Regions from separate parts of the Bacillus sp. AC266 genome, predicted to be linked through region 2. Evidence: riboswitches for the same ligand, from Rfam matches in the RefSeq annotation. Region 2 holds a riboswitch; each other region holds the start of a gene.
The links. A riboswitch is a leader RNA that binds a small molecule or an ion and turns the genes downstream of it on or off. The one in region 2 is predicted to bind S-adenosylmethionine.
Positions count from the first base shown of each region.

Region 1 (3,153 bases), on a different contig from region 2:
CAGTAGTAGCATTCTGTAAAGCAAAAGACTTTGATCATGCACTTGCAATTGCAAATAATACAGAATACGGTTTAACAGGAGCAGTTCTTTCTAACAACCGTGACCATATTGAAAAAGCACGCGAAGACTTCCACGTTGGTAACTTATACTTCAACCGTGGATGTACTGGTGCAATCGTAGGTTACCAACCATTCGGTGGCTTTAACATGTCTGGTACAGACTCTAAAGCTGGTGGTCCTGACTACTTAGCACTTCACATGCAAGCAAAAACTACTTCTGAAACTTTATAAGAAATAGTAGAAAAGATCTTCACAGACTGTGAAGATCTTTTCTTTTTGAGAAACTCTCTATAGCAGAAGTAATCGATTTTATAGAAGCTAGTTAATTTCAATCAAGAAAAGTTTTCCAAATATTACTATTTGTTCTTTTGAATTAGTTAAACCCTGTTAATATCGGGATAAACATGAAAATAGAAACAAAACAGCGAGAAAAATTGACTTATTAGTCATATTTTTTAGTATTCATTTTGAGGATTTCCTGTATAATACAATTTGAAAGAAAATCTATGGTTAGACAAGAGAACACTCCTTTCGGCTTTGCTAACTGAAAGGAGTGTTTTTTTAGGTCGCTAAAAACTCTTCTGTACTCATTATATTTGCGTATACTCCATTTAAACTCGCCAAAATTGTATTATGAATATAAACAGCTGGTATAGTAGCATTCTTAAATGAAAGATCTTTTGTAGCACAAGCATCGTGTATTACGGTACAGTGAAGGCCAAAATCAAAAGCAGCTCTTACTGTAGCATCAATACACATATGGGTCATCATCCCGCATATTACGACGTGCTCAATTCCTGAACGTTGTAATTGTTCTAGAAGATCAGTTTCTCGGAAGCTATTTGGATAATGTTTAAGGATCACGGTTTCCTCTCTAAGTGGACGGACATTTTCGTGAATATGGACACCTTCTGTATTGGGTAGGAAAAAAGTAGCGCTATCTTTTATAGCTACATGTTGGATATGAAAAATAGGTTCGTTTCTTATTCTAAAATGTTGTAGTAGCTGACTAGCATATTCACTTGCTTCTACTGGATTACGTAATTCCATCATTCCGCTTGGAAAATAATCATTTTGAATGTCGACGAGCAAAAGAGCTGTTTTCATATATCTATCTTCCTCCGATTTCATATTCAAATAATGTTATTCAATGAGTAGAGAAGATTCTCCTTTTTAAAAGTATGAGTGAGAAGGATTTTACATAACTTTAAAAATCACTATTGTATTGTTACTTCTTATTTTAAAATTCAAATAGAGAAATAATTAATATTTTTCCGAAAAATGTATTGACTCTCATTATTCTGAGTTCTATAATAAGACTTAATTAAACGACAATTAAATCGATACACTCTTATCCAGAGAGGTGGAGGGACTGGCCCTACGATACCTCAGCAACGGGTTTTTTAATACCGTGCTAACTCCAGCAAGCCTATAAAGGCTTGGAAGATGAGAAGATGTGAATGAGTACATATAAAAGTGCTCTCCTTCTTATCTTTTATTACTGATAAGAAGGAGAGCACTTTTTATTTTACCTCGAAAGCTCTACTTCAAGTTTTACAGCATATAGGAGGGAAGAAAATGATTTCTTTTAACAATGTAAGTAAAGTATATGAATCAGGTGGGCAATCTGTTCATGCGGTTGAGGATGTAACGCTGTCAGTTGAAAAGGGCGAAATTTTTGGCATTATCGGATTTAGTGGTGCTGGAAAGAGTACGCTATTACGTTTAGTAAATATGTTAGAAAGACCAACTGCAGGAACAATTTCAATAGATGATAAAGATATTACATCATTATCGGCGAAAGAATTACGGAAACTAAGACAAAGAATTGGGATGATTTTTCAAAGTTTTAATCTATTTAATTCAAGAACGGTGTTTGGGAACATTGCTTATCCATTAAGGTTAGCGAAATTGCCGAAGAATGAGATAAAAGAAAGAGTGAATGAACTACTAAAATTTGTTGGTTTAGAAGATAAAGCGAACTATTATCCAGAACAGTTATCAGGTGGACAAAAGCAGCGTGTTGGGATTGCAAGAGCACTTGCGACATCACCGGATATTCTCATATGTGATGAGGCAACATCAGCTTTAGATCCGGAAACAACAACAGAAATCTTAAATTTATTAAAGAAAGTAAATAGAGAGTACAATTTAACGATCCTACTTATTACACATGAAATGCACGTTGTGAAAGAAATTTGTCACCGTGTAGCCGTTATGGAAAAAGGAAAAGTAATTGAGGAAGGAAAACTGTTTGACGTTTTCACACAACCAAAAACAAAGACCACTCAAAATTTTGTACGCTCTGTTATTAATGATCACTTACCAGAAAGTGTTCTAGCGAAAATTCAAAACGGAGGTCAGATTTATCGCCTGACTTTTACTGGGGAAGAGACAGGACAGCCTGTACTATCATATATTGCGAAAAACTATAACGTCGATGTAAATGTTCTTTATGGAAATATTATTGAACTCCAAAATGTGCTATTTGGAAATCTTCTTGTAGAACTACAAGGTGAACAGAAAGAAATTCAAAAAGCATTACAACATCTAAGACTGCAAGTGCAGCTGAAGGAGGTAGAAGCTCATGCGAGTTGATTGGAGTATATTTTGGCCTCGCATATTAGATGCGACGGGGGATACCCTCTTAATGGTAATTGTAACCCTTATATTTGCTACAATTCTTGGTATACCTCTAGGTTTACTGTTGTATGTGACGAGAAAAGGGAATTTTTTAGAAAATAAATGGGTCTTTTCTATTCTTAATATCATAATTAATACAATTCGTCCGGTTCCATTCATTATCTTTTTAGTAGCTTTAAGCCCACTAACAAGAAGTGTTATTGGAACGACGATTGGAACGGCTGCAGCAATCTTCCCAATGACGTTAGTCGCATCAATTGGTATTGCTAGAATGGTTGAAACCAATCTTGTTTCTGTTCCGAAAGGAGTAATTGAAGCAGCACAAGCAATGGGCGCTTCACCACTTAGAATTGTTTTTGAAATCCTCGTACCAGAAGCTTTAGCACCATTGATCCTAGGTGTCACGTTTATGACGGTCGGTTTAATTGAATTTTCTGCAGTCGCAGGACTT
Region 1 is NZ_CEEDEC010000008.1:24,609-27,761, forward strand. Features, by position in the region: gene pruA (L-glutamate gamma-semialdehyde dehydrogenase) at 1-290, shown strand, start outside; gene AC0IXC_RS25125 (cysteine hydrolase family protein) at 621-1,166, opposite strand; SAM riboswitch class I at 1,408-1,512, shown strand; gene AC0IXC_RS25130 (methionine ABC transporter ATP-binding protein) at 1,638-2,657, shown strand; gene AC0IXC_RS25135 (methionine ABC transporter permease) at 2,647-3,153, shown strand, end outside.
Region 1: it holds a riboswitch for S-adenosylmethionine, as region 2 does, so the genes downstream of both, AC0IXC_RS25130 (methionine ABC transporter ATP-binding protein) here and AC0IXC_RS20910 (LLM class flavin-dependent oxidoreductase) in region 2, are expected to answer to the same signal.

Region 2 (3,153 bases):
CCGACTCAAAATGAGTTAGTTGAAATCTCTCGTACGTTTGTTTCTTTAGAACCAAACAGAACAACTAAGATTGTGTTGTTTACGCCAGAATTCGAAATAGAAGATTTTCTTGATGTCATCGTTAGTGGAAATAAAGATGATGTTAAGGATGTTCTTGTATATTCTTTCTTAGCAGATTCAGCAGGTCACAATCTGCCATCTACTGTTTTCAGAAATGCAGAATACACTTTTGCTTGCTGACACCGTGATGATGTATTCTTTACTGTCATATATCTGAAGGGAAATGTTAAATAGGAGTCGATTTAACTTTTATTTGGGTTCTCCAAAGAAGTCTGCTTTAGCTAAAAAAACAAGGAACCAACTAATAGGTTCCTTGTTTTTTTATTAATATGATTGGTGTATTTACTCTAGTTGTAGCGAAATCGTCCGTTGTTATCATTCCTACTGTATCATTAATAAACATCTGCATAATATGTAATTAGTATTATTTTATTCTTTAAATATCTCCGGTTTTTCAACTCTAAATGATTGCACCTCACCGCACTCTAAACAAAATGTGGTTAATAGTTTGGAACGTTTCCCTCCTGAAAAGAATCTACTAGATTCATCTTCACAAACATATGCATGATAAGCAGATCCAACTCTTCCTTCTTTAAATGTAGTAGAACCACAATTCTCGCATCGTTTATTTTTCATGTTACTAACACCTCTTTAGGTTGATATTTATTTTGGCGTATTCTCTATCTCCTTTACGATAGAAGTAAAGCAACTTGGTTATAAATGATGTTTTCGACATGATACAACATACCCCTTTATATATCCGCAAGTAAAACAACACCCTATAAATCTCTATAACAATATGATGTTTCATATATCATTTAATGTTTATCGGAAAAATAAGTATTAAAGTATTGAGTTTTATTATTCTGATGATTATAATAAATGGAAATCAAACAATTCTTATGTTGAGAAGTGGAGGGACGGGCCCTATGAAACTTCGGCAACCTCGTTTTAGACGAAAGGTGCCAAATCCTGCAGGTGAAAAAACACCTGAAAGATAAGAGCGGTTCACTTAGTCAAGAAGGCTACTCTTATTTCGATAAGAGTAGCTTTTTTTATGGCTAAAAGATAAAGGGGGAATAGGTAGTGGAGTATGGTTTTTGGTTGCCGATTTTTGGGGGATGGCTTCGAAATGTAGATGATGAATCTATGCCGCCTACGTTTGAGTATGCAAAACAAACAGCGCAAGCGGCAGAACAATTAGGTTTTTCAACAACACTTATAGCAGAATTAAATTTAAATGATATAAAAGGTGTTTCAGCACCAAGTTTAGAAGCGTGGACAACTGCGGCAGCACTTGCAGCAGTAACGGATAAATTAGAGATTATGACAGCTGTAAGACCTGGCTTCCACAATCCAGCAGTTACAGCGAAAATGGCAGCAAATATCGATCAATTAAGTAATGGCCGTTTTACATTGAATGTAGTTTCAGCATGGTGGGAAGAAGAAGCGAGACAGTACGGCGGGATATTTACCGCACATGATGAACGATATGATCGCACAGAGGAATTTGTAACAATTTTGAAGGAACTTTGGAAAGAAGAAGAGTTTTCTTATAAAGGGAACTTTTATGAGCTTCATCATACACATTTAAGTCCAAAACCTGTGCAGAAACAAGGCATTAAGATCTATGCAGGTGGTGAGAGTGAGCGAGGAAAAGAGGTCATTGTAAATCACGCGGATGCATATGTAATGCATGGCGGAACAGTGGAAGAAGTATTTGTGAAAATAGAAGATATGAAGAATCGTAGAAAGAAAGTCACAGAGGAGCCATTGCAGTCATTCGGGCTCGCGGCTTATGTCATTTGTCGTGATACAGAAGAAGAGGCGTTAGAAGAATGGAGACGTATAACGGATGTGAAAGACGATGCTCTAGGTTATGCGGGTTACCAAGATTTTATTAGTAAATCGCATTTGGAACAGCAAGTGAAGCTAAATGATTATTCCGTATCTAATCGCGGATTACGTCCTAATTTAATCGGAACACCAGAACAAATTGCAGAAAGGATACTTGCTTTTGAAAAAGTGGGTGTTACGTTATTACTTTTACAATTTTCACCGCAGCTTGAAGAGATGAAACGATTTTCTGAAAAAGTGATGCCGTTAGTTGAAGCAAAAAGAAAGGAATTGATTACAAATGAGTAAAATTTACATATTACATGAGAATAAGGAATGGACGGATCATTTAGTGAAAAGATTGGAAGAACTGGAGTTACCTTATGAGGAATGGTTTTTAGATGAAGGAACAATTTCGTTAGAACAAGAACCTCCCCAAGGTGTTTTTTATAGCCGTATGAGTGCCTCTTCACATACGAGAGGGCATCGATATGCACCTGAATTGACTGAAGGGGTTCTTGCTTGGCTAGAGGGATACGGACGAACAGTATTTAATGGGTCTCGAGCGTTACGTCTTGAAGTAAGTAAATTGAATCAATATGCAGCATTAAGAAATTTTGGGATACAAGTGCCGAAAACAATTGGTGCTGTTGGCCGTGATAATATAGTAAAAGCAGCAAGGGAGTTAGGGGAAGTACCGTTCATTACAAAGCATAACCGTGCAGGTAAAGGCCTTGGTGTTCAACTGTTTCATTCCATTGATGCTTTAGAACAATATTTGGATGGTCCGACATTTGAAGAACCTATTGATGGAATTACTTTAATCCAGCAATATATTGAAGCGCCAGAACCATATATTACACGTTGTGAGTTTGTAGGCGGTCAGTTTGTATATGCAGTTAAAGTAGATACATCAGAAGGATTTGAGCTTTGCCCGGCAGATGTATGCTCTATTCAAGATGCTTTTTGCCCAGTAGGAGAAGAGAGTAAGAAAGAGTCGTCAACAAAATTTGAAATTATATCGGACTTCCAAGAGCCAATTATTGAAAAGTACAAAGAGTTTTTGAAAGAAAATAAAATTACCGTTGCTGGTATTGAATTTATTCGCAGTTCGGATGGAACAATTTATACGTATGATATTAATACAAACACAAACTATAATTCTGACGCAGAGTCTGTAGCGAATCAATTTGGTATGCTTGAGCTTGCTAAATTCCTTGGAATAGAATTAGAAAAACAAGTAGAGTCAGTTAAATA
Region 2 is NZ_CEEDEC010000005.1:184,509-187,661, reverse strand. Features, by position in the region: gene AC0IXC_RS20920 (hypothetical protein) at 1-240, shown strand, start outside; gene AC0IXC_RS20915 (hypothetical protein) at 490-696, opposite strand; SAM riboswitch class I at 958-1,064, shown strand; gene AC0IXC_RS20910 (LLM class flavin-dependent oxidoreductase) at 1,147-2,205, shown strand; gene AC0IXC_RS20905 (ATP-grasp domain-containing protein) at 2,198-3,153, shown strand, end outside.

Region 3 (3,153 bases), on a different contig from region 2:
TAATGCGGCAGTAGACGTATTAATGAGTGAAGTAACGAAGCAAATTGAGAAGAAGAAGAAATGGACGCCTGGAGAAATTGTTCGTTACGGTTATAGTCAACATGAACATATACGAAATCATGAAACGTTACTTGCATCGAAGTTAGTTGAAACGACGAATGGATCTTGGGGAGAAGAAAGACTCTATTTAGAAGAGACACGACAAGATCTTCGTGAAAAGATTTTATCATATAAAGCGACTTCTGCTGATAAGAAGCGTATACAAGAGATTGAAAGTGATCTTCGAAAGCAAAAAGCGAAAATTAAAGAAGTAGAAAAAGAATACATTGAAAACGCGAAAGTAATCGGCGCAACTTTATCGAAATGTGCAATTGATTCACTTATTTATGAGCGTACATTTGATTTAGTTGTCGTAGATGAAGTAAGTATGGCTTATGTTCCGCAAATCGCATTAGCTGCTTCACTTGGGAAACGTATTGTCGTTTGTGGTGACTTTTTACAGTTACCTCCGATTGCGATGGCGAACCATGAACTCGTTCGAAAATGGCTCGGTGAAGATATGTTTTATCATGCAGGGATTGTTGATTCTGTAAATAAATCAGAAGCACATCCGAACCTTTTTATGCTGCAGGAGCAAAGACGTATGCATACGGATATATCGAAGTTTACGAATTCATTTATTTATAAAAATAGAGTGTACGATCATCCATCTGTTTCAGAGCGTAAAGAACTTGCGAAACTGCAACCGTTCGCAAATGAGGCGAGTGTTTTATTTGATACGAGCTTAATGGGAGCCTTTTCTTTAAAAGACGCAGCTTCCGGTTCTCGTTTTAATATTATGTCTGGTTTAGTAGCGATGCAAATGATGTTAATTGGATTGTTAGACGGTGTTCAATCTATCGGTGTAGTTACGCCTTACAGGGCACAGTCCCGCTTTTTATCAACGTGCATTAGAGAAATGTTGCAGAGAACGAAATATCAAAACATACCAGTTTTAGCGGCGACGGTTCATAAGTTTCAAGGTTCTGAAAAAGATATGATGATTTTTGATACAGTGGATAGTTATCCGCAAGAACGACCTGGCGTGTTATTCTTTGACCATAAAAATCATCGCCTCGTCAACGTTGCAGTGACAAGGGCGAGAGGGAAGTTCATTCAATTATCAGATTGCCATTATATGCGTAAAAACCTTTCGAGAAAACAAGCGTTATCACAATTAACAGCTCATATAGAACGTCACGGAGATGTATATGATCGCACGACATCAAGACAATTGTGGGAGCGGAAAATTTCGAAACGTTTACGCTGGTTTATGGAAATGAATCTTGAAGAGCCGAAAGGGTTATTGAAAGATATTTTAGCCGCAAAACAAAAAATTATTATTTCACTTCCAAGTACAAAGCAAGTGGATAAGCGAGTCTGGCAAGCGTTAATGCGTACAAATGCGCAAATAACAGTGTATAGTGATGGACCAGTTCCGTTAAAAAATGTAAAGTTACAAAGACAAAATAAAGCATTCCCGTTTATCGTAATCGATGATGAAATCTTTTGGGCAGGAGCACCTCTTACATCTCAAATGATGTTTGAAGGTAGTATGGAATTTCCGTACGTATGTGCAAGATTACAAGCACCTGAAACAATTGGCGTATTAAAAGGGTTTTTAGATATTCGGTAAATTCAGATAGGAATTCCTTGACTTTTGCCTGGAATGAACTTAGAATGAAAATAATTTAATACAATTTTATGAAAATTCTTATCACGAGAGGTTGAGGGACTGGCCCTATGACACCTCGGCAGCGGATTCTTTATGAATACTGTGCCAATTCCAGCAAGGTAACTTGAAAGATAAGAAAGAAGCTCATTTTGACTGTATATACAGAAGCCTCTTTCTATCTTTTAGAAAGAGGCTTTTTTACGTGAAAATAAAAGGAGGAAGAAAAATGGGAGCGACAGGAGTAACGTCACAAAGAAAAACAATTGAAGAGAGTATAGAAAGAAATAAGGAAAAGTACATAGAAACAAGTCATAATATTCATGCGAATCCGGAGATTGGTAACCAAGAATTTTACGCATCAAGAACGTTAAGTTTGTTGTTAGGAAGCGCAGGATTTCAGTTGCAGCACAATATAGCTGGTCATGAAACAGGGTTCATCGCACGAAAAAGTTCCGGGAAACAAGGACCAGTTATCGCATTTTTAGCCGAGTATGACGCTTTACCAGGACTCGGTCATGCATGTGGTCACAATTTAATTGGCACAATTAGCGTTGCAGCAGCGATCGCGTTATCAGAAACGCTTGAGGAAATCGGGGGAGAAGTTGTCGTGTTCGGAACACCAGCAGAAGAGGGCGGGCCAAATGGTAGCGCAAAATCGAGTTATGTGAAAGCTGGCTTATTTAAAGATGTTGATGCGGCGCTTATGATTCATCCGAGCGGAAAAACAGCTCCAACGAGTCCATCACTAGCGGTCGATCCACTTGATTTTCATTTTTACGGAAAAACAGCTCATGCAGCGGCCTCACCAGAAGAAGGAATTAACGCATTAGATGCGATTATCCAGCTTTATAACGGTATTAATGCACTTCGCCAACAACTTCCGTCAGATGTGAGAATTCATGGTGTTATTACTGAGGGCGGAAAAGCACCTAATATTATTCCTGACTACGGCGCAGCAAGGTTCTTCATCCGCGCAGCAACGAGAAAAAGATGTGCGGAAGTAACAGAAAAAGTAAGAAATATTGCACAAGGGGCAGCGTTAGCAACAGGCACAAAAGTAAAAATTCATCAATTCCAAAATGAAATCGATGAACTACTCGTAACAAAAACATTTAATGACGTCGTAGCCGAAGAGTTAGAACTACTAGGTGAAGAGGTAAACCGTAAAGAAAGAGTAGGAATTGGCTCAACAGATGCAGGAAATGTAAGCCAAGTTGTACCGACAATTCATCCGTACATTAAAATCGGTCCAGATGATTTAATTGCGCATACGAATGAATTTAGAGAAGCAGCACGTTCAGAATTAGGAGATAAAGCGCTAATTACATCCGCAAAAGCACTAGCAAATACGGCGTATCGATTAATTACAGAAGAAGGTTTGTTAGAAAAGGTGAAGGAGGAGTTTAGGGAGGAGCAGAGGAATCAGGGGTAGGTGAGAA
Region 3 is NZ_CEEDEC010000001.1:335,257-338,409, forward strand. Features, by position in the region: gene AC0IXC_RS01680 (AAA domain-containing protein) at 1-1,675, shown strand, start outside; SAM riboswitch class I at 1,751-1,852, shown strand; gene AC0IXC_RS01685 (M20 family metallopeptidase) at 1,941-3,146, shown strand.
Region 3: it holds a riboswitch for S-adenosylmethionine, as region 2 does, so the genes downstream of both, AC0IXC_RS01685 (M20 family metallopeptidase) here and AC0IXC_RS20910 (LLM class flavin-dependent oxidoreductase) in region 2, are expected to answer to the same signal.

Region 4 (3,153 bases), on a different contig from region 2:
CGGACACGAAAGCTTAAAAGAAGCCGTGGCAACATTCTATCAACGTGAATATGATGTAGTAGTAAATCCAAAAACTGAAGTTGCTATTTTGTTTGGCGGAAAGGCTGGATTAGTAGAATTACCAGTTTGTTTTACAAACCCTGGTGATACTATTCTCGTTCCAGATCCAGGCTATCCAGATTATTTATCAGGAGTTGCTTTAGCAAAAGCACAATTTGAAACAATGCCGCTTATTGCAGAAAATAATTTTTTACCGGATTATACAAAAATTGATGACTCTGTTGCGGAGCGAGCAAAGTTAATGTTTTTAAACTATCCAAATAACCCTACCGGTGCTACTGCATCAAAAGATTTTTTTGATGCAACCATTCATTTTGCTAATAAACATAATATATTAGTTGTTCACGATTTTGCTTACGGTGCTATCGGATTCGATGGTCAAAAGCCTGTTAGTTTCTTGCAAGCAGACGGAGCTAAAGATACAGGTATTGAGATTTACACTTTATCGAAAACTTTCAATATGGCTGGATGGCGTATTGCTTTTGCAGTAGGAAATGAAAGTGTCATCGAAACTATTAACCTATTGCAAGATCATATGTATGTTAGTATTTTTGGTGCAGTTCAAGATGCTGCCCGCGAAGCACTATTAGGCTCGCAGTCTTGTGTGGTAGATCTTGTTAATAGTTATGAATCTCGGAGAAATGCTCTTATTTCAGCTTGTCACTCAATTGGTTGGAAAGTAAACATTCCAACAGGATCATTCTTTGCATGGCTTCCTGTTCCAAAAGGATATACATCTGAGCAATTTTCTGACATTTTACTAGAAAAAGCACACGTTGCAGTTGCTCCTGGTGTTGGATTTGGTGAGCACGGCGAAGGGTATGTCCGTGTTGGTCTCTTGCATACGGAAGATAGATTACGAGAAGCAATTAATCGAATTGATAAATTAAATTTTTTCAAAAAGTAATTGACAACATAAAAAATATCTGACAAAATTCAGTTATCTTAAAAATTTAAACATTTCTAAATACTTCTTATCAAGAGCAGGTGGAGGGACGAGCCCGACGAAACCCGGCAACCGATCTACAATTGTAGACACGGTGCTAATTCTCGCAGCATTATGCTGACAGATAAGGAGCTGGTTGTAAAAAAACCTCTCCTTAGCTGAGAGGTTTTTTTATTTAACTAGGAGGGTATAACAATGAGCGGAATTATAGCGACATATTTAATCCACGATGATTCTCACAACTTAGAAAAGAAAGCAGAACAAATTGCAATCGGTTTAACAATTGGTTCATGGACTCATTTACCACACTTATTACAAGAACAATTAAAACAACATAAAGGCAATGTCATTCATATTGAAGCGTTAGACGAACAAGAACATATTAACTCTTATCTTGGCAAAAAAGTATCACGTGGACTCATTAAAATTCATTATCCATCGCTGAACTTTAGCCCTGACTTACCAGCCATTTTGACAACAACATTTGGAAAACTTTCGTTAGATGGAGAAATTAAACTAATTGATTTAACATTCTCAGACGAATTAAAGAAACAGTTCCCTGGACCAAAATTTGGAATTGAAGGCATCCGAAACCTTTTACAAGTTCAAGATCGACCTCTTCTAATGAGTATTTTCAAAGGGATGATAGGACGGAATATTGGATATTTAAAAACTCAACTACGCGATCAGGCAATTGGAGGCGTAGATATTGTAAAAGATGATGAAATTTTATTCGAAAACTCATTAACACCACTTATAAAAAGAATTGAATCTGGTAAAGAAGTTTTACAATCTGTATACGAAACTTACGGGCATAAAACTTTATACGCAGTAAATTTAACAGGTCGAACTTATGATTTAAAAGAAAACGCGAAACGTGCGGTGGTAGCTGGAGCAGACATTCTTTTATTTAATGTATTTTCTTATGGATTAGATGTACTGCAAGCACTTGTAGAAGACGATGAAATTCCAATTCCTATTATGGCACACCCTGCTTTAAGTGGCGCATATTCATCATCGAAACTATACGGTTTCTCTTCTCCATTACTACTTGGAAAATTACTACGTTACGCTGGTGCTGATTTCTCTTTATTCCCATCACCATACGGCAACGTTGCATTAGAAAAAGAGGAAGCTCTTCTCATTACAGCAGCATTAACTGAGGAAGACCACTATTTCAAGAAAAGTTTTTCTGTTCCATCTGCTGGAATTCATCCTGGTTTCGTTCCCTTTATTTTACGAGATTTTGGTAAGGATGTTGTTATTAATGCCGGCGGCGGGATTCATGGGCATCCAAATGGAGCTCAAGGTGGTGGCAAAGCTTTCCGTGCTGCAATTGAAGCTACTTTACAAGGTAAACCACTCCATGAAGTGGATGAAATAAATTTGCATAGCGCACTACAAATATGGGGAAATCCTTCTCATGAGGTGAAATTATGAGTATTCAAGTATTTTGTGATTTCGATGGTACGATTACAAATAACGATAATATCATGTCCATTATGGAAAAATTCGCACCACCAGAAGCAGAGGAAATAAAGCAAAAAATTTTATCGCAAGAACTTTCTATTCAAGAAGGTGTTTCTCAATTATTTCGATTAATACCTATTAATCTACACGATGATATTATTCAGTTTTTACAAGAAACTGCTGAAATCCGTACAGGTTTTCATGAATTCATACAATTCATTAATGAAAATAACATTTCCTTTTACGTTATATCAGGTGGAATGGATTTCTTCGTCTATCCACTCTTACAAGAAATAATCCCTAAAGAACAAATTTATTGTAATGCAACTGACTTTTCAGGAGAATTTGTTGAAGTGAAATGGCCGCACCCTTGTGACGAGCAATGTCAGCATAGTTGTGGTCTCTGTAAATCATCATTAATTCGTAAACTAAGCTCTAAAGATGATTTTCATATTGTGATTGGAGATTCTATTACTGATTTACAAGCAACAAAACAAGCAGATAAAGTATTCGCCCGTGACTTCCTTATTACAAAGTGTGAAGAAAATCGTATTGCTTATACACCGTTTGAAACATTTCACGATGTTCTAGCTGAACTAAAACATTTGTTGGAGGTGAAATTATGAAACAACTTTTTCGTCAATGGTATGACTTAAGTGAAATTAAAAAAGAATTAA
Region 4 is NZ_CEEDEC010000002.1:767,831-770,983, reverse strand. Features, by position in the region: gene AC0IXC_RS11650 (aminotransferase class I/II-fold pyridoxal phosphate-dependent enzyme) at 1-967, shown strand, start outside; SAM riboswitch class I at 1,032-1,137, shown strand; gene mtnW (2,3-diketo-5-methylthiopentyl-1-phosphate enolase) at 1,202-2,446, shown strand; gene AC0IXC_RS11640 (2-hydroxy-3-keto-5-methylthiopentenyl-1-phosphate phosphatase) at 2,443-3,102, shown strand; gene AC0IXC_RS11635 (methylthioribulose 1-phosphate dehydratase) at 3,099-3,153, shown strand, end outside.
Region 4: it holds a riboswitch for S-adenosylmethionine, as region 2 does, so the genes downstream of both, mtnW (2,3-diketo-5-methylthiopentyl-1-phosphate enolase) here and AC0IXC_RS20910 (LLM class flavin-dependent oxidoreductase) in region 2, are expected to answer to the same signal.